Regions from separate parts of the Marinagarivorans sp. genome, predicted to be linked through region 2. Evidence: predicted binding sites of a transcription regulator. Region 2 holds the regulator's gene; each other region holds the start of a gene.
The links. Region 2 encodes sigma-54, which starts transcription at its own class of promoters, with help from an activator protein. Its sites were predicted from a motif close to TGGCACANNNNTTGCNNT; they were not measured.

Region 1 (4,863 bases), on a different contig from region 2:
ACAGGATCGGCTACCGCCATTACCGAGATATTCCCCGAGCTTAAAGGCAAGCTCAATGGTCACGCCGTGCGCGTTCCACTAGCCAATGCTTCACTCACCGATTGCGTGTTTGAGTTAGCCACCCCAACCACAAGCGAAGCCGTTAACGCTTTATTCGCCGAAGCTGCCGAAGGCGAGCTAAAAGATATTTTAGGCTACGAAGAAAAGCCCTTAGTGAGCATTGATTATCGTACCGATCCACGCTCGGTGATTGTCGATGCGCTATCGACAATGGTGATTAACGATACGCAACTAAAACTGTACTTGTGGTATGACAATGAATGGGGCTACGCAAACCGCACCGCCGAACTGGCGCGATTTGTCGGCATGCACGACCAATAACGATGCCTTTAATTTCAAGTACTTTGCGCCCCAACTTATCGGCACTGCAACAATATGGCGTTATAACCGCCAATTATTGGAGCTTTACTTTAACGGATGGCGCTTTGCGTATGCTGGTGGTGCTGTATTTTCACCAGCTGGGTTACGGCGCCCTCGATATAGCCCTGCTTTTTTTGTTTTATGAGTTTTTTGGCGTTGTCACCAATTTAGTGGGTGGCTGGTTAGGTGCGCGTATTGGCCTGAATAAAACGATGAATATCGGTATTGGGCTGCAGTTAATCGCACTGACAATGCTACTAGCACCTACCCCATGGCTGAGCATTGCCTGGGTGATGGCAGCGCAAGCGCTATCGGGTATCGCTAAAGACCTTAATAAAATGAGCGCTAAGAGCGCCATCAAACAATTAGTACCGCACAAAGCACAAGGCGCACTGTTTAAATGGGTGGCCATTCTTACCGGCTCAAAAAATGCGCTCAAGGGAGTCGGTTTTTTTGTCGGGGCCATGCTACTCAGTATATGGGGCTTCGCCGGTGCCATAATGTGCATGCTTGTTTTATTGGCCTGCACGCTATTATGCAGCTTAGTGCTACTGAATAAAAACCTAGGGCAAAGTCAACAAAAAACAAAGTTCTCACAATTGTTTTCCAAATCATCAGCCATTAATGCTTTATCGCTCTCACGTTTGTTTTTGTTTGCCTCGCGGGACGTTTGGTTTGTGGTCGCATTGCCCGTATTTTTAAGCCAATACTGGTCTTGGAGCCCCGCCATGGTCGGTGGTTTTTTTGCGGCCTGGATTATTGCCTATGGTTTTATTCAAACGCTAACACCCGCCATCACCCGAAGAAAACTCCCTAACGGCAAGCTCTGCGCACAATGGGCATTTGCACTCACGACAATCCCAGCAGCACTGACATTAGTGGTAGCCGACGCCAGCGCTAGCGATGTTTTATTTAGTTTAGTTTTTATTGCGGGGCTATTTATTTTTGGCGCAGTATTCGCGGTAAATTCATCCATGCACTCCTACCTCATTGTGCGCTTGGCAACACACGATGGTACATCATTAGATGTCGGGTTTTATTATATGGCCAATGCCGCTGGACGGTTATTAGGGACTGTACTTTCCGGGGCGGTTTTCCAATGGTGGGGGCTAGAAGCTTGCCTATGGGTATCAAGCGGGTTTTTATTGCTTGCCGCATTTTTCGTTGGCATTGTTAAAACAGAATAATAAGGCAAGTTTTACTCTAGTCATCAAGCCTATAAGAGCCCTTTCAACAATGAATAATGCTCTAAGCTGAATAACACTCTAAGCTTCAGCAGGGTTTTCGGTAAAACCTTGGGCACATAATTTACGCATCAAATGCGCTTCTGAACGTGAAATACCACAAGTGGCAGCGATGGCCTCTTCATCAGCTCCTTCCTCAACCATTTGAGTCGCCTGGGTATACGAAAAGGGTTGTTCAACAATAGGGGCAGGCTTCGGGGTATCAAGCAAAGACTTCAAACGGCGCTCTAAGCGCAGCATACGCTGCCCCATACCGTAGCTGCCCTGCAATGCCAAATGTTGATCTTTTTTAAGCGCTGTGAGCTCAATTGTTAACCGGACATAATCTTGCGTCATCGCACGTAACCGGCGACGCAGCCAAAGCCACAAGCCACTAAAACCAATAACGGTTGCGGCAATAATCATCAGACTTTGAACTGCATTCACGCGAGATCTCCAAGGACGTTAAAAGCCGCCGATAGCGGCCCATTCTTCATCCGAAATTAATTTATCCAACTCAATAAGTATTAGAAGTTCGTTGTTTTTATGGCAAACGCCCTGAATAAACTTCGCGCTTTCTTCGTTACCTACGTTAGGCGCTGTTTCTATTTCAGACTGCTTTAAATAAACCACTTCCGCTACGCTATCAACCAAAATACCCACAACATTTTTCTCGGCCTCGATAATCACAATACGGGTATTGTCTGTCAGCTCGCCAGGCGTGAGACCAAAGCGATTACGGGTATCAATAACTGTAACCACATTACCCCGTAAATTAATAATGCCAATCACGTAATGAGGTGCGCCAGGCACCGGGGCAATCTCGGTATAACGCAAGACTTCTTGCACCTGCATCACATTCACACCGTAGGTTTCCCCTGCGAGGTGAAACGTCACCCATTGCAATACGGGGTCTTCACTGGCTTTCGATTTTGTTAGTTGCGCCGTCATGTACCACATCCTCAAGCAAAGAAGCTGTCAATATTAAATCGTTACTTCTTCAACTATAGACGACAGCAGCATCTGTGCCAGTCGCTATTGGACAACTTAATCACCTATTGAAGAACGGGGGGCGCCGGCTAGCGAGCAAGTAGCTTTAATAATGCCGGTGTATCAATCAAAACACACATGTGCTGCTTAATAGCCCCCGCTAGCCAAGGGTTTGCATCACTTAATGGGCGCCACTGTACGTCACATGCCGAAATAGAGATGGGATTTGCAACACTATCAACAGCAAACGCCCATTGACTATCCGCTAATGCCAACAGATGTAAATCGGCGTCAGTATTCAAACGATTCGGCCTTTCCGGCATAAAAAAAGCACCGGCATCGATGACTTTTAACTGACCCTGCATCAAAGGTTTAACGCCAATGACCCACGAAGGTAGGCTCGGCAATTGATTTAACGGTTTAGTTTGTAAATAAATGTGGCCCAACGCGATTAAGGGAATCGCCAAAGTCACACCTCGCGAACTAAATAGTAATGCCTCAAATGTTTCTTGCCCCCAATCCGGTAATTGATTATTCCAATGCTCACGATAATTAAACACCACTTGCGGTTGAGTTTGCGGGCCATCAACATTGTCATTTATTGGCTCAACTTCAGGCAAAGGCTCTTGACCAATGAGACCCTCAACAACTTCCGTTTCGAGTAAATTCTCCTCAATCATAGCAGGGGCCGAATCTACAGCGTCAGAGACCTCTTCGAGCGCCAAAATATCGGGGGTATTCTGTTGCTCCGTAAACACAGCTGGAGCAATTAACAACTTTTGATCAAGTAGCTTTTGCAGTCCTTTTTTTTGCTCCTGACTTAAAGGGATATCACTCGGAACTTGTTCGACCATCAACCGCTGAATCACTCTTGACTGCTTTGCAGGCGCAGGTTCAAAAGACGGTAGCGCAACGGGAGGTTCTAATGATTTGGCAGCGGTATTTTCAACAATAGAAGGGCTAGTGCGGTTTTCCCACTCCTCATGCTGAGCCTCTTCGATAACGTATTCGGCAGGAGGGGTATCACTACTGTCGACAACGGTCTCGGGAACAGCAAGTTCAGATACTGCATCGCAAGCATCTTTGCTAACCAGCTCCTCGGCGCCTAAAACCTTACCCCCTAAAACCTCAGAATCTAAAACCTCAGAATCTATAATTTCAGAACCTAAACCCTCGTCATCTGAGCTTTCAACACCGGCAAACATGCTCGACATATAATCTTGCAGTGCATCATTCCCAAGCGGATCGCCACTATAATTATTGTCGTGCTCGGAAGGTGTTGTGGCCATAAGCTTTATACATCTCGCATTAGGGTCGAAGAAACAATCAGTTTCTGGCCTACGTATTCAGGCTGAATAGTTACATTTTATTAAGAGTATAGTTCGGTGGCATCAAAATAAACTGACAGTCATCGTTAATGAGCCGTTTTTTGCAGCTCGCCCCCAGTCAGTACTCGATGGTCTATCAACTGCCGGTACAACTGCTGATAGCATGCAACAGCCGCACTCGATGGCGCGAATAGATTAGGCGGCACGCCCGCTTTGCTCGCGTCACGCACACGGGTATCAATAACAATTTTTCCCTGCCACACTTGATCGCCATACTCATTACGCAACACACGTAAACTTTGAACGCTGGCTTGCGTGCGACGATCGTACATTGTTGGCACAATCACAAAAGACAGCGGTTTTGGCCGCGAGCGTGCCAGCATTTTTAACGTATGCAGCATCCGCTCTAACCCCTTAATGGCTAAATGCTCGGTTTGAACGGGAATAATTAACTGCTGACATGCCGCCAAAGCGTTAATCATCAAAACGCCCAATACGGGGGGGCAATCTAAAACAACTACATCATAGTCATCTTCAACCATGGCCAGCGCTTTCGTGATGACCATACCCAAACCTTCACAGGCATGCATTTGCCGCTCAATTGTCGCTAAGGCTGTTGCCGCCGGCAATAATTGCAAGGTTTTTAACGGTGTGACGCGAATTAAAGAATGAATAAACGCATTCGACAACTGGTCTTGCTTTTCGAATAATGTATAACTGCTTTTGTGGGTGTAATCGGGCTCTTGCCGAAAATACATGCTGAGTGAACCGTGGGGATCTAGGTCTACCATGAGTACGCGCTTACCTTCACTGGCCGCAATACCGGCTAAGGCAACCGTCGTGGACGTTTTACCAACACCACCCTTCTGATTTGCTACCGTCCAGATTTCCATCTGCGCCCT
Region 2 (4,863 bases):
AAGCCGGCAAAGTCGTTGCTAAAGCCAACATCCTCGAATACCGCATCGATCAAGAAACGCTGCGTTTACTCGAAGGTGCATCACTTCAACAAGAAGGCACCAGCTTGTCCGGCACAACAATTGAGTACGATGTGCGAAAATCCGTTGTTAAAGCCGACAGCAACAACAAAGAGAGTGGCCGCGTACGCATGGTAATTCCTCCTAAGGCATTGCGCAGCGAAGTACCCGACAGCCCCTCAAAAGAAGAAGGCTCTCCAGATGACACATTCAGCACAGAGCCTGCACAAGTCGATAGTAATATAGACGTACCAACAACGCCCGAAGATCAAACCGCAGTAACAGGAATTGACAATGGCCACTCTTGAGGCAAAAAACCTCGCCAAAAGCTACGGTGCGCGGAAAATTGTTTTAGACGTATCCATGAGTGTAAACACCCATCAAATTGTGGGATTACTCGGGCCTAATGGCGCCGGTAAAACAACATGCTTTTACATGATTGCCGGTATAGTCCGCGCTGACCATGGGCAAGTTTTTATCGATGGGAAAGATGTCAGTCGTAAACCCATGCACGAACGCGCAAGACTCGGGCTGGGCTACCTCCCCCAAGAGGCCTCTGTCTTCAGGAAGTTAACCGTTACAGAGAACCTGCTGGCCATCTTAGAAACCCGCAAAGACCTCAAACGCAAAGACCGCATTAGCGAAGCCAATAAGCTTTTACAAGAATTTCATATCGAGCACATCAAAGATAGTCTGGGCATGGCCTTATCCGGCGGTGAGCGCCGCCGGGTTGAAATTGCCCGCTCCTTAGCAGCTGATCCCAAATTCATCCTGCTTGATGAACCTTTCGCCGGCGTAGACCCCATTTCAGTTTCCGACATTAAACAGATTGTGTCGCACCTCCGTGATCGCGGTATAGGCGTGCTGATTACCGACCACAATGTGCGCGAAACCCTGGATATTTGCGAACAGGCCTACATTGTGGGCGAAGGCCACATTATTGCTTCAGGGTCGCCAAACACCGTATTAGAAAACGAGAAAGTTAAAGAAGTCTACCTTGGGCAAGACTTCAAGCTCTAACTTACGATCTATTAGACGATTTGAGCGCTAGCACGCAACCGTTAGATTTTTTAGATATGGCCTGAAGTTTGCTTTTACTGGTCATTGCAGTACATCGCTGGGATGACTACAATCACATTAAGACGCTCTCAATGTGTGCAGCGCAAAAAACTTGATGGATTTACTCTTCGATGAAGCAATCTTTGCAACTCAAACTCGGCACTCAGCTGACCATGACGCCTCAGCTGCAACAGGCGATACGTCTATTGCAACTTTCGACACTCGATCTGCAAAACGAAATTCAAGAAGCCCTTGAAAACAACCCGATGTTGGAAGTCACAGAAGACAGTGGCGCCAGTGAGGGAAGTAAAGGGGTCGATGGCGAGCAGGCAAGTAATGCCCAGTCAGAATTACCCGCAGACGTTGAAACTCCCATAAAAGCCGCTGAAGTAAGCCCCGAGAACACCAACGAGGCCAACGAGGCAACAGCCAGCGATGACTGGAGCGAAAACATCCCTACCGACTTAGCCGTAGATACCAGCTGGGATGACCTCTACCAAAGTGGCCCCAGTGGTAGCGGGTTATCCCGTCCCGAAAATGAAGATTTCGACTACGACTCGCGCAATGCCAGCGCCGAAACCCTACAAGATCACTTAATGTGGCAACTTAATCTCACCCCCATGAGCGATACCGATCGTGAAATCGCCACGGCGGTTATTGATGCCGTAGAGCCTTCAGGCATGTTAAGCCAAACGATGGACGATATTTTTGAAGGTATGCAAAAAATATTTCCGGATCTAGAGGAAGACGAAGTCGCCGCCGTGCTTCGCCGCGTTCAACAGTTCGACCCGCCGGGCGTTGCCAGCCGAAATATCAGCGAGTGCCTGTATTTACAATTGCTGCAGTTGCCTGAATCGACGCCTGGTTTTGCTACGGCTAAAGCTTTAGTCGCCGACTACCTTCCGCTACTCGGCAGTCGCGACTTCAAACAATTAATGCGCAAGCTCAAGGTCAAAGAACCCGAGCTTCAATCCGCCATTGCGCTGATTCAAAGCCTAAACCCAAAGCCCGGCGACTTCATCAACGACTCCAGTACAGAATATGTTGTACCGGATGTGTTTGTCAGCAAAGTTAAGAATCGCTGGCAAGTTCAGCTTAACCCCGACATTGCACCCAAATTAAAAATTAATTCGGATTACGCATCCTTAGTAAAACGTGCCGACAGCAGCACTGACAACACCTATTTAAAAGATAACTTGCAAGAAGCTCGCTGGTTTCTAAAAAGCCTACAAAGCCGTAATGAGACACTCTTAAAAGTTGCGACGTGCATTGTCGAACGTCAGCAAGGGTTTCTGGAACATGGCGCTGAAGGCATGAAGCCCATGGTTTTACACGATGTCGCTGAAATGGTAGAAATGCACGAATCCACTATTTCTCGCGTCACCACCCAAAAATACATGCACACCCCACAGGGTATTTTTGAGCTGAAATACTTTTTCTCAAGCCATGTAGCAACAGAATCTGGTGGTGAATGCTCTTCCACGGCTATTCGCGCCATCATCAAAAAATTGATTGCCGCGGAAAACACAAGAAAACCCCTTAGCGACTCTAAAATTACAGAATTACTGGCCGATCAAGGCATCATGGTTGCTCGCCGGACGATTGCAAAATACCGCGAGTCATTACAAATTCCACCCTCGAATGAGCGCAAGCAACTAGTATAATAGTTGGCTTTTAATACGATAAGGCTGAGTTACCTATGCCACTAGAAAAAATGCTATCGGCTAACCGCGTATTATGCGGCACCGAATGCACCAGTAAGAAGCGCGCACTTGAAACGCTGGCCGATTTAATCACCAGTAGCGTACCTTCACTAAACGCCAATGATTTATTTCAGCAATTGATAACCCGAGAAAGACTCGGCTCAACAGGTATTGGTGAAGGTATTGCCATCCCTCACTGCCGATTTGCAACAGGGGGCGTTTCCGTTTGCGCAGTAATGACACTGCAAAACCCTATTGATTTTGATTCAATAGACAACACACCTGTCGACTTAATATTTGCAATGCTCGTTCCTGAAGATGCTGACAATGATCATTTACAAAATTTAGCCGCATTAGCAGAGGCACTACAAGGCAAAGGTTACGCTGAAGCCTTACGTAAAGCAGACAGCAACAATGCACTTTTCACAGCTGCGCTTGTGCCATTTAAAGAAAGTTAAGGCCAAAAGAAAACCCGTTGCAATACGACGTTTGCAATATAACGGTCGTAATAAAACCCTACACTGCAGACTCACAATACAATAATTCAGAACTGCAGTATCAACATTCATTTTTAGCGTCTTTACATTAGGAGATTACCATGCAATTTGTTGTTGTTAGCGGGCGTTCGGGCTCAGGCAAATCAACAGCGCTGCAGTTACTCGAAGACTGCGGCTACACCTGCATTGATAATCTCCCCGTCAGCTTACTTCCCGCACTGATCACGCAAATGAAAAACGCCGATAGCGGAAAATTACTTTTAGCTGTTGGGATTGATGCCCGCAATATTGGCGGAGACTTAAGCCGATACCCCAGTATTATCGAAGCCTGCCAACTCGAAGCCTCACAGTTCACAACCATATTTTTAGACGCCAGTAATACAATTTTACTCAAACGCTTTAGCGAAACACGCCGTAAACACCCATTATCCAATGACAAAACCGGCTTACAGCAAGCGATTAATAGTGAACGCGCCATTTTAGAGCCCGTTGCTGCATTAGCCGATATCACACTCGATACCAGCACCCTAACCCTGCACGAACTACGCAGCGTTATTCGCAAGAAAGTGGTCGGCGAAGATAGCAAAAGTGCCGCCCTGAGCTTTGAATCGTTTGGCTTTAAGTACGGCATGCCCGTAGACGCCGACTTTGTTTTTGATGTGCGCTGCCTACCGAACCCCTTTTGGAAACCCGAGCTGCGCGGTTTCACCGGGCTAGATGAACCCGTACAAACGTTCCTTGCCGAGCAACCTGAAGTCATGGCGATGGCCGACGACATTGCAGCCTTTTTATCCAAGTGGCTACCCTCCTTCCAGGCCAATAACCGCAGCTACCTCACTGTGGCCATCGGCTGTACAGGCGGTATGCACCGCTCTGTTTTTTTGACTGAGCACCTCACCAATGTGTTTAAAAACACCTATGGTAATGTACAGGTTCGCCACCGCCAACTAACCGGGCAAGCCCAACCCATTGCGCACTTGGTGGCCAAATAATGAGCGAACAAACAACAACTATCTGTAATAAATTAGGCCTGCACGCAAGGGCCGCCAGCAAACTCGCCAATACAGCCAATCAATTTGGCAGCAAAGTCACCGTCAGCTGTAACGGCAAAGCCATTGACGCCAAAAGCATTATGTCGCTAATGTTATTAGCCGCCTGCAAAGGCACAGAGATTACTGTAGCGGCTGATGGCAATGATGCCGACACAGCCGTAAACTCGGTTGTAGCACTAATTAACAACCGTTTTGACGAGGATGAATAACCCAAAAAAGCATTTAAGAAACGAGGATTAAAAAGAGCGTCGCCAATAAAGGCATCGCCTGCCAGTCTACTTTTGCGTAGCCATGCCGTGACCATCGAGCTGTAGTCAATGCCTAAGAGCAATAGCCATTCAAGTACCGAAAAACATTTCGGCCATATTCACAACCTACTCCAAAGCGGCACGCTAAAGCAGGTTAAGCACTCCCTGCGCGTGCTAACACCCGTTCAGCTAGCGCGCGTTATCGAATCTTCACCACCCCATACCCGTAGCGTGATATGGGAATTAA
Region 3 (4,863 bases), on a different contig from region 2:
AAAGTTGGTGAATAGGACCTGTTCAACACCTGGCTTGCCAGTTTCTTTTTCTAAAATCTTTTGTATTTCTTGCAGGCATTGCTGCCTGAGCAGCTCTTTACCTTCTGCCGTTTGCAACTCGTTATACATTTGCCCACCAATAGTTAGGACTAATGCATTCGCAATTAAAGGGGAATGCAGCTCTATGGCGGCTATGACACTTTCATCACGAATCAATAAGGTCACGTCAACTTGTGCATAACGCTGTCGCCCCTTGTAACCAAAATTTACAATGATCGCGGGTTTAATCGGATAGTAAATAGCGGCTTTTTTAACTTCCTCAACTACGGCCTCAGTAACTGGGGCCGCCTCCGGTGGAGGCGACATCATTTGTAACGCAAAAATAGTTCCACCTACAGATCCACCGACCAACAACAATGCGAGTAATACAAGAAGAATTAACTTCTTTTTACCGCCGCCTGCCGGCGCTTCCGTTCCTGCTTCATCCTCATCTGCCATGTCAAAAACTCGTCATTTTTAAGGTGTTTATCGCTTAATTAAGAAAGGAGCAAAACAAGTGCCAGCATGGCGTCATGCCAAACTTAGATTGGATAATTATTGTATAGACAATAAAAAGGCTGCATTAAATGCAGCCTTTATGAAGATCGGGTTTTAAATATTTTACAATAATAGGTTAAACAAAATGATCGATCGCAGACTGAGGAATATGGGCAACATGCTTATCTGTAATGCTGTTATCAGGACCGTCGCTCACCCCGTCACTTCCAGATTCACCTTCAGGGTCTCCGTTATTTGAGCTTTGCTGATCGGTAACATCAGCCTGCACTAGCTCTAAGCCTTCTTCGTTAAAGGCCTCCTTCAAACGCTGCATGGTCGTATCCAATGCCTCTCTTACCGCTGCATTTTGCGCCGCAAAGGTTACCGTTGCCTGCTCATTAGCAATCGATATTTTAATATTAATCGGCCCCATATCCTGAGGGTTGAGCTGTATTTCAGCTTGTTTAATATTTTGTGACGCCAAATTGGCTGAGCGCTCTGCGATTTGACCCGCCCACGCAGGCTGCCCAAAACGAATATTGGCAGAGACAAAAACACGATCAACCGAAGGGGTTGAGGTTTTTAAGCTGAGGTCATTGACCGAAAAAGAAGGCTTTGATTCTTGCTCCTCCTTAACCGCACCACTGATTTGATGCGCAAAGCTTTTCTCTCCGATCATTGTCTCTCTGGGGCTCACCTTGGCCGTTAAACCCTGAGAATTTTGTGCTGTGAATTTATCAGAAATGGCTTGTGTAAGCTGGCCATTCGTTACAGGAATGACGGTTGCTGACGATGGTTTTTTTGTCACAAATGTGGATGTGGTAACAGCAGTATCGCCTTCGGCCAAAGTACTCGAGGGCAACGCAGCCTCTTGAGAAACCTTTATTCTGGCATTCAAAACCGGTTCGCCCTGACCTTTAAGCGCAGAAACCAGCGGCGCACTTGCCAGCTCTGGTATTGCGGCCTTTTGTAGCGCCACGTCCGTATTCACTACTATTGGTAAAGCCGTCTCAGCACTCGGAGCAGTATTAAAATCAGGAGCATCCGGCTTTATCGTGCCCTCGCCCGGCTCACCGTCCAACACTGCCCCTCCCATAGTCACACCAAAATGATTCACCTCTAACGGTGTCACAGCCACGCTAGGAAGTATTGTTGCGCCCATCAAAACATCGGCAGTATCAGTAATGATGTTATCAAAGCTATCAATGCTATTGGCGACGCTTACAGCATTCTTCTCTGAAGCTTCTGCTGCCTTGTGAGCCAAGCGTGACGATGGCGCCCCCCCTTTTTCTTGTGACGCACCAGCCATTGTTTCTTTAAAATCTTTCGGCGTTACATCTTGATGTTCTTTTGGCACATTCGCATCGCGACTACCATCAGGCTTATTCGCAGCGGCATGGCTATTACTGTGCAATGGTTTTTTAGGGGCACTATTCACAACAGGTTTATCGAGTATTGCTAAAGCAGAGGTATTATTTGTCATCATTCAGTCCTACACAAAAGTCTTTCATTGATCAATTGCGAATGCAGAAACTACGCCAAAAAAGGACTAAACCAGGAATAGATAATAATTTGAGCGAGAGTAGCTGATCCCCTGAGGCACGCTTACTTTTTTTGCCGATTAAAGTGGCTATTCAGCGGAAACAATTCACTTATTCCTCTTGATTAAAGTCAGTTTCTTGGCACTAGCCAAGAATATAGGAAAGGAAAAAATCCAGCGTCAATTAAGCGGCAGAAAAATCTTGTAACGCTTTAGAGACAACGGCAAACTCTTCAACCGTAGCGGACAATATTGGCTCTGCACCGGCAAGGTTTTGCGCATGCCCCATAGACTCTAACTTGCCACAATAGTCGGCTAGTGTATTGGCCCCCACATTTCGGCTGCTACCTTTAAGCCCATGAGATTCTTCATACACGACAACCGCATTACCTACCAACAAAGCTTCTTGTATCTTGTCAATGCGAGATTGCCCATCGACAATGAACGTTTCCACCAAGACACAAAAACCCTCATCCAACAAATCTTTTAGCTCAGCCAATACTTCTAGACTTACAGACGACATAGAACCCCCTAATCATCAGTGCTCCAACGGAAAACAGCTTCTATGCGATTCCCAGGCACATTAATTGTTAACCGCTCGCAGATTGAGTCAATAAGCTGTAATCCGCGGCCGAAATAATTGGGATGAAGGTCACCCTCTTCAGTTTTTGTTACCTCCTCCTCCTTAACAAATCCCTTGCCGCTATCCGTAAAGCGAATCGTTAGGAGACCACCATCAACCTCCAGCGTATGCTCAAAATCAATCGTTACCCAGCCCTCTTTCAATTGATCCAAGCCTTCTTTTCGCGACTTGTAATAGTTCGCAAAGCCCTCTGGAGACGACTTCATTTGGGAAGATAAGCCTAAAACACCATGCTCTACGGCATTATTAAACAGCTCAGACAGCACCGTATACAGTACCGAGCTACTTTGCCGAAGGTGCGGCACCTCAGAAATGACATTCAACAAAAGTGGTAACGGATCAAAAGTCTTGAGAGAAGAGGTGTTTAACTTTAACGTCATCGCCCAGTCGGCTAAGCTGCCCCGTGATTTTGGTGCACTTTTAAGAACCTTTTCGGCGATTTCTTCATTTGGCATTTCCAGCGCAACAATGGAGACATCGTCATCACCGTCACTATCGCCAATATGCTTTTGCACCCGCGCCAATACGGTATCAAAAATAGTCTCAACCGGGCTGCCGGCATATAATATTTCATTTAAACGCTCTTCACCAAACATATCACCATCCGGTTGGCGCGCCTCAATAATACCGTCGGACCATAAAAAGAGTTGATCCTTTTCTGCCATTTCATAGCGTGCTGGCACGTGATTAAATTCACGATTAGAGAGTACACCTAATGGTAAATTAGTTGATCGAATCACATCAAATTGCTTGGTGTCAGCGCGATAAATTCCACCCTCGGGTAAACCACCCGACCAAATTAGCGCGCGTTTTTTATGAAAGCTTAAGTCAACCGCGGTCGCACAACAAAAGAGGCCTACAGGTAAAGTATGGTAAAGCTTTCCGTTAACCTCACGAATAATATCGCCAATACTGAAACCTTTTCTCGCCATGCCGTGAAAAATAGAAGCCAATGGCATAGAACCAATGGCTGCTGGTAGGCCGTGCCCCGTAAAGTCACCCAGCAAAAGCAGCAAACTACCTGTAGGACTTAAATCTGCAAGAATAACATCGCCATTAAACACGGCCAGTGCCGACATATAGTATTTAATAATGGGTAAATCTAAGGTGCCGGCAAAGGTGATCTTGTCAAAAACTTGCTTAGCCACCTCTTGCTCTTGCATTAAATGGGTATTATTTAATTCGATTTGATCACGCTGCCGAATCATTGTCTGAGTCATTTCACGCATGCGGTAAAATGCTTTAATTTTAGCCTCAATAATAATCGCATTATAAGGCTTAGACAGGAAATCATCGCCACCAGCCTCTAAACAAGTGGCGAGCGATTTGGCATCGGCCAGCGAGGTAAGAAAAACGATCGGAGTAAAAACATCGCCAGACATTTCCCTTATTTTTCGGGCGGCCTCAATGCCGTTTAAATTTGGCATTAAGACATCAAGAAATACAAGATCTGGATTGTGCTGTTCAAACATGGCGACGGCTTGAACACCATCCTCCGCCATAATAACGTGGTAGCCCCCCTTCCTTAGCATAGACTCAAGGATCATCCGATCTACGGCGGAATCCTCAGCGACTAGTATTTTCACGCGCTTTTCTGGCACGACATGATTTTTGTCGCTCATTTTAACCTGCTCCCCTGCAGTCGCCCTTATAATTCAAGCCATCAGACTATGGCAAATTTATTGGCAAACCACAGCCTACTGGATGCTAAAAAGTTTCTCGAAGCTTGATATCGAAAATATTTTTTTCACTTCAGGAGAGCAATTGGAAATTGTAATCGTTGCGCGATCGCCGCCGGCAAAATCTCGTAGCACCAACAGCATGCCTAAAGCCGAGCTATCCAAATATTCGGCTTTACGTAAATTCACCTCGTAACCTTCTAGACCACTTCCGCCCTCATAACAACTACGAAATTCATCCAGTGAGCTGGCATCAAAACGACCATCCACTTCAATCATTAATGTTTTTCCATCACCGGAAACTGAAGAGTTAATTGACATGGGGAAATCCACCTTTAAGACCAATTCTAATAATAGCGATAATCGCTGTGAAAGCCTGTGCGGCCATAATCCAAGAATAGCCCAAAACTGTAATTGCGCGAGAACTCTGGCAAAGTTGTTGAATTTGGGGATGAGCGGTAGTT
Region 4 (4,863 bases), on a different contig from region 2:
CATCGCGGCGCTGCACCTCACTTTTAGCCCCCTTATCTTCCAGCATATCGTAATCGCTCACCTTTCCGGCACTACCACTAACATCGCACGACACCCAATAATCTCGCATATCTGTCGCCTCAGGGCCCGCCTGCATCGTAGCCGTAAAAAACACCTTATACTCCCCCGAACGCTGCTCCCAACGACTCGAGTGATCGTCTATAGTCAAGCGCTTCAAGCGAGGACCATAGCGCTGCCGAGTGAAGGATTCACACTCCAACAAAGCATCGGTAAAGGTAACATTGCGATACCCCTTACTCCCCACCATAAAGTGCTGCATATAGAACCACGACGCAATAGCCACACAGAGAATCAGCAGCGCCATCACTAGTGCGGTACGTATGTTCTGATTAGCTTTTTGCTCTCGAGCCATATGCGCCTTTCAACTAGGATAGGAGGCGCCCAGCAAGCAGCTGCCTCAATTATTCCGGACGGTACACCGCAACATTACGATGATTTTCATCCTTCAAATAGGATGCGTGCAGCTCGCTCATAACCCCTCGATCACAGAAAAGTAAGTAGCGCTTAGTTGCGTCCAACTTAGTGTAAGCCTCATTTAAATTATAGAAGGGTATCTCAAGCACCGCCGAATCCAAGACCAGCGGTTTAACCTCAACCTCATCAGGATGGCGAATATCAACTACCACATCACCCTCTTGCGGCTCGGCCACATAATCCACCTGCGACTGCCCCTTCTCCACATCAGCCATAACGGTATCAATTAGCTGCGCTTTAGAATTCTCGAGCGCCTCATCCAATACCGTCATATCCATCGCAGCCTCCGCCTCTTCAACTTTGTACAAGCGAAGGGAAGCAGAAGGCTTAACCGATATCACACCGCAGTACTCTGGAATACTCGCCGCTAACGCTTCAGCGCCGATATGGCGCGCCTCGTCAATAATGTCACCTTTATTCATAAGCGCCAACGGGCGCAAAACCAAGGCATTAGTAGCTTGATCGATACACTTAAGGTTGGTTAGGGTTTGACTCGAAACCTGCGCTACGGCCTCACCGGTAACCAACGCTTCTGCCTTAGCGCGCACCGCAACTTGCTCGGCAGCCCTAAGCATCAAACGCTTCAGCACCACCCCCATGCAAGAAGGGTCGACTTTTTCAAGAATTTCTTTAACGACGCCTTCGAAAGGCACCGTCACAAACTTAACGCGGTGCGACGAACCAAAACGGTGCCAAAGGTAATATGCCATTTCTTTTACGCCCAACTCATGGGCCTTGCCACCTAAGTTAAAGAAGCAGTAGTGCGTCCGCAATCCGCGTTTCATGCAATAATAACTCGCTACCGTAGAGTCAAAACCACCCGAAATTAGCGACAGAACAGCACCTTGCGTCCCGATAGGAAACCCGCCCAACCCCTGATGTTTATCCTCGATCACATACAACACATCACCCCTTAACTCGATATGGACCGTGATATCAGGATTATGTAAATCGACACCCGCCGACTCAAAGTGTTGATTCAGACCTCCACCGACGTAACGCTCCAACTCCACCGAGGTGAAATCTTGAGTACCCGTTCGCTTAGCCCTTACGCAGAATGTATTCCCTTTCAGCTGCGCCCCCCAAATGGAAGCCGTATCTTCGTATGTTTTATGTAAATCTCCGGCCTCAAAAGTCCGCACGCGCGAAAAATTGGCAATACCGGGAATCCCTGCCAACAAACGCGTCATAGCAAGCGCGGTTGCATCATCCTCATAACCTCGGACATTAACATCCAACTTATCCCAGTCCTGCCTTACCCGCGCAGACTCAAATTCTCGGCGTACAATAATCCGAATATTATCAGCCAACTGCCGAGCCATTCGCTTACGAACAGAAGGACTCTTGATAGTTATTTCAGGAAACAAACGAATAATGAAATGCATAAAATCACCAAAATGATGCGTAAAATATAAAATGCACCAAATAGATACACTAAATTTAAGTAAAAAGAGCTCGTCAGCTCGAGTTTCGAGCCTGCCCGGCCAAACGCTTATTATGGCATACAACTTGCCCTTCAACCGCCACCTGTTGTCTCTTGCTAATTGCCCCATAAACACTTAAATTGTGCGGCCGAAAGCCAGTGATAACTCGCCCTGACTTTTTAAAATTACAAAAAACGTTTGGACCATTACGGAGGCCACCAATGTCAGAGAACACTCTGAATCTGATTAAAGAAAACGAAGCCCGCTGGGTAGACATGCGCTTCACCGATACCAAAGGTAAAGAGCAACACGTCACCATTCCTGCATCTGAAGTGGACGATAGCTTCTTTACTGAAGGCAAAATGTTTGACGGTTCTTCTATTGAAGGCTGGAAAACCATTAACGAATCAGACATGATCCTTATGCCTGACGACAATGCCTCTTTAGTTGACCCATTCACCGAAGAGTCTACTGTTATCGTTCGTTGTAACATCGTTGAGCCAACGACTGGCCAAGGTTACGAGCGCGACCCACGTTCTATCGCGAAACGCGCAGAAGAGTACTTGGCTTCTACCGGTATCGGCGACACAGCATTCTTCGGCCCAGAGCCAGAATTTTTCGTCTTTGACGATGTAAAATGGGGCGCTGACATGAGCGGTGCTTTTTACAAAATCAATTCTGAAGAAGCAGCATGGACCAGCGGCCAGAAAGTAGAAGGCGGCAACTTAGGTCACCGTCCTGGCATTAAAGGCGGCTACTTCCCGGTTCCTCCTGTTGATTCATTACACGACATTCGTGGCGCTATGTGTAACGCGATGGAAGCCATGGGCTTAACCATCGAAGTTCACCACCACGAAGTCGCCACTGCTGGCCAATGTGAAATCGGCGTTAACGCCAACACTTTGGTTAAGAAAGCGGATGAAGTTCAGGTACTTAAGTACTGCGTACATAACGTTGCTCACGCCTACGGTAAAACAGCGACCTTTATGCCTAAGCCTTTAGTTGGCGATAACGGTTCTGGTATGCACGTTCACCAGTCAATCACTAAAGACGGCACCAACCAGTTCGCTGGTGATGTTTATGCTGGTCTTTCTGAAATGGCATTGTTCTACGTTGGCGGTGTTATTAAGCACGCAAAAGCATTGAATGCTTTCTGTAATGCTTCGACTAACTCTTACAAGCGTTTAGTTCCTGGCTTCGAAGCCCCCGTTATCTTGGCTTACTCAGCCCGTAACCGCTCTGCTTCTATCCGTATTCCTTACGTGACGTCGCCTAAAGGCAAGCGTATCGAAACTCGCTTCCCTGATTGTACTGCTAACCCTTACTTATGCTTCTCGGCCTTGTTAATGGCTGGCCTTGACGGCATCAAGAACAAGATCCACCCTGGCGATTCAGCGGATAAAGATTTATACGATCTTGAGCCTGAAGAATTGGCAGAATACCCAACAGTTGCCTCATCTTTATCTGAAGCCTTAGACGCTCTTGATAACGATCGTGAGTTCTTGACTGCTGGTGGCGTATTCACCGACGACACTATCGATGCCTATATCGACCTGAAGAAGCAAGATGTAGAAGCGATCAACATGACAACTCACCCACTTGAGTTTGAATTGTACTACAGCGTTTAATCTGCACTTTCGCAGGTAAAACGAAAAGGGCGCCATAACGGCGCCCTTTTTTGTGCCCGCTAGCTTTTGGCTCAACCTCAGGGACAAGGAAATAATATTTCCCCCACTAAGGGGCGTGCATTAAATAACTTCCCGTTTTTGAATTCCTGGGTGCACGCTGCCTTTGTTAAAAATATTTGCAATAGCCGGCTATTACGCCATATTTTCGCCTCGCTAAGCAAGCACCCACAAACGCAAACTCCAGCAACATATTTCGTGCACGCCCCTTAGCCTCTGCCAAAAAAAACGGCAGAACCTCGAATTACTTATTAACCTGCAGCCCACCGTCGACTCAATAATAAAAAATCAATCTACTCACTACAATCATTAGGATTACACTATGTCAGTACACTTTGCCAAACCTCGCCACTTACTGGCGGCAGGGGCACTACTGTGTTTTGCCGCATGCAATGTACATGCACTCGATGCACTTAAACCTTTACCCTTATTACAAGAGCGAGGAGCAACACAGCCCAATACTCTGTCGACAGTAAAGTCCCGCGGGAATAACTTAACTCAAGCCGCTTTTTTACAGGGCATTAAAACAGAGCAAGAAATTGCCTACGACATGCCCATTAGCTACGCCGACGGTACCATTTACAACCCGGCCACAGGTAAACACGACCGCGTAAATTTACGTTCGTATAACAGCCAATTTATAGCACCGACCGTGGTAATGAAGCCCGGCCAAACCGTGCGTTTTAATATTAAAAACCAGTTACCCGCCCAAGGTGACGAGTGCGTCACCGCCGATTCGAATACACCGGCGCCAGATGGCTGCTTTAATGTGACCAACCTGCATTCCCACGGTTTGTGGATATCACCTTCGGGCAACAGCGATAATGTATTAATTTCCATTAACCCCGGCGTTAATTTTGAATACGAATACAATGTACCCAGCGACCACCCCGCCGGTACTTTCTGGTACCACCCGCACCAACACGGCTCGACTGCCATGCAAGTGGCCAGCGGGATGTCCGGCGCGCTAGTCATTAAGGGAAATCGCTACCCATCAAAAACCAGTAATGGCGACCTAGATACTTTATTAAAATCCTTTGAGCCCAAAGCCGGTGTCCATACAGAGGTGAAATTATTACAACAAATTCCTTATGCTTGTTTTGACGAAAGCGGCAATATTAAAACCCAATATGAAACCACACCTGCCGACGGCATTAACCCTTGGGTTTGCGAAGAGGGCGATGTAGGTATTGTAGAAAATTTCTCAGCTCAGGTTGGCA

Region 1: AC3A8L_RS02950 (chemotaxis protein CheW) is a predicted target of sigma-54. The motif match lies at 2,657-2,674, and genes of this name have one in related genera.
Region 3: AC3A8L_RS15935 (flagellar hook-length control protein FliK) is a predicted target of sigma-54. The motif match lies at 2,061-2,078, and genes of this name have one in related genera.
Region 4: glnA (glutamate--ammonia ligase) is a predicted target of sigma-54. The motif match lies at 2,033-2,050, and genes of this name have one in related genera.

The regions. Positions count from the first base shown of each region.
Region 1 covers NZ_CEXWTU010000012.1:24,375-29,237, forward strand. The annotation lists gene AC3A8L_RS02935 (ArsJ-associated glyceraldehyde-3-phosphate dehydrogenase) at 1-381, shown strand, start outside; gene arsJ (organoarsenical effux MFS transporter ArsJ) at 384-1,607, shown strand; gene AC3A8L_RS02945 (DUF2802 domain-containing protein) at 1,686-2,090, opposite strand; gene AC3A8L_RS02950 (chemotaxis protein CheW) at 2,109-2,594, opposite strand; gene AC3A8L_RS02955 (chemotaxis protein CheW) at 2,723-3,922, opposite strand; gene AC3A8L_RS02960 (ParA family protein) at 4,048-4,854, opposite strand.
Region 2 covers NZ_CEXWTU010000005.1:10,915-15,777, forward strand. The annotation lists gene lptA (lipopolysaccharide transport periplasmic protein LptA) at 1-365, shown strand, start outside; gene lptB (LPS export ABC transporter ATP-binding protein) at 352-1,077, shown strand; gene AC3A8L_RS01295 (RNA polymerase factor sigma-54) at 1,248-2,780, shown strand; gene AC3A8L_RS01300 (PTS sugar transporter subunit IIA) at 2,816-3,277, shown strand; gene rapZ (RNase adapter RapZ) at 3,418-4,308, shown strand; gene AC3A8L_RS01310 (HPr family phosphocarrier protein) at 4,308-4,577, shown strand; gene mgtE (magnesium transporter) at 4,686-4,863, shown strand, end outside.
Region 3 covers NZ_CEXWTU010000177.1:891-5,753, reverse strand. The annotation lists gene AC3A8L_RS15940 (flagellar basal body-associated FliL family protein) at 1-498, opposite strand, end outside; gene AC3A8L_RS15935 (flagellar hook-length control protein FliK) at 674-2,023, opposite strand; gene AC3A8L_RS15930 (Hpt domain-containing protein) at 2,262-2,600, opposite strand; gene AC3A8L_RS15925 (ATP-binding SpoIIE family protein phosphatase) at 2,609-4,342, opposite strand; gene AC3A8L_RS15920 (STAS domain-containing protein) at 4,418-4,720, opposite strand.
Region 4 covers NZ_CEXWTU010000112.1:5,680-10,542, reverse strand. The annotation lists gene AC3A8L_RS12600 (hypothetical protein) at 1-412, opposite strand, end outside; gene thiI (tRNA uracil 4-sulfurtransferase ThiI) at 462-1,919, opposite strand; gene glnA (glutamate--ammonia ligase) at 2,180-3,586, shown strand; gene AC3A8L_RS12585 (multicopper oxidase family protein) at 3,966-4,863, shown strand, end outside.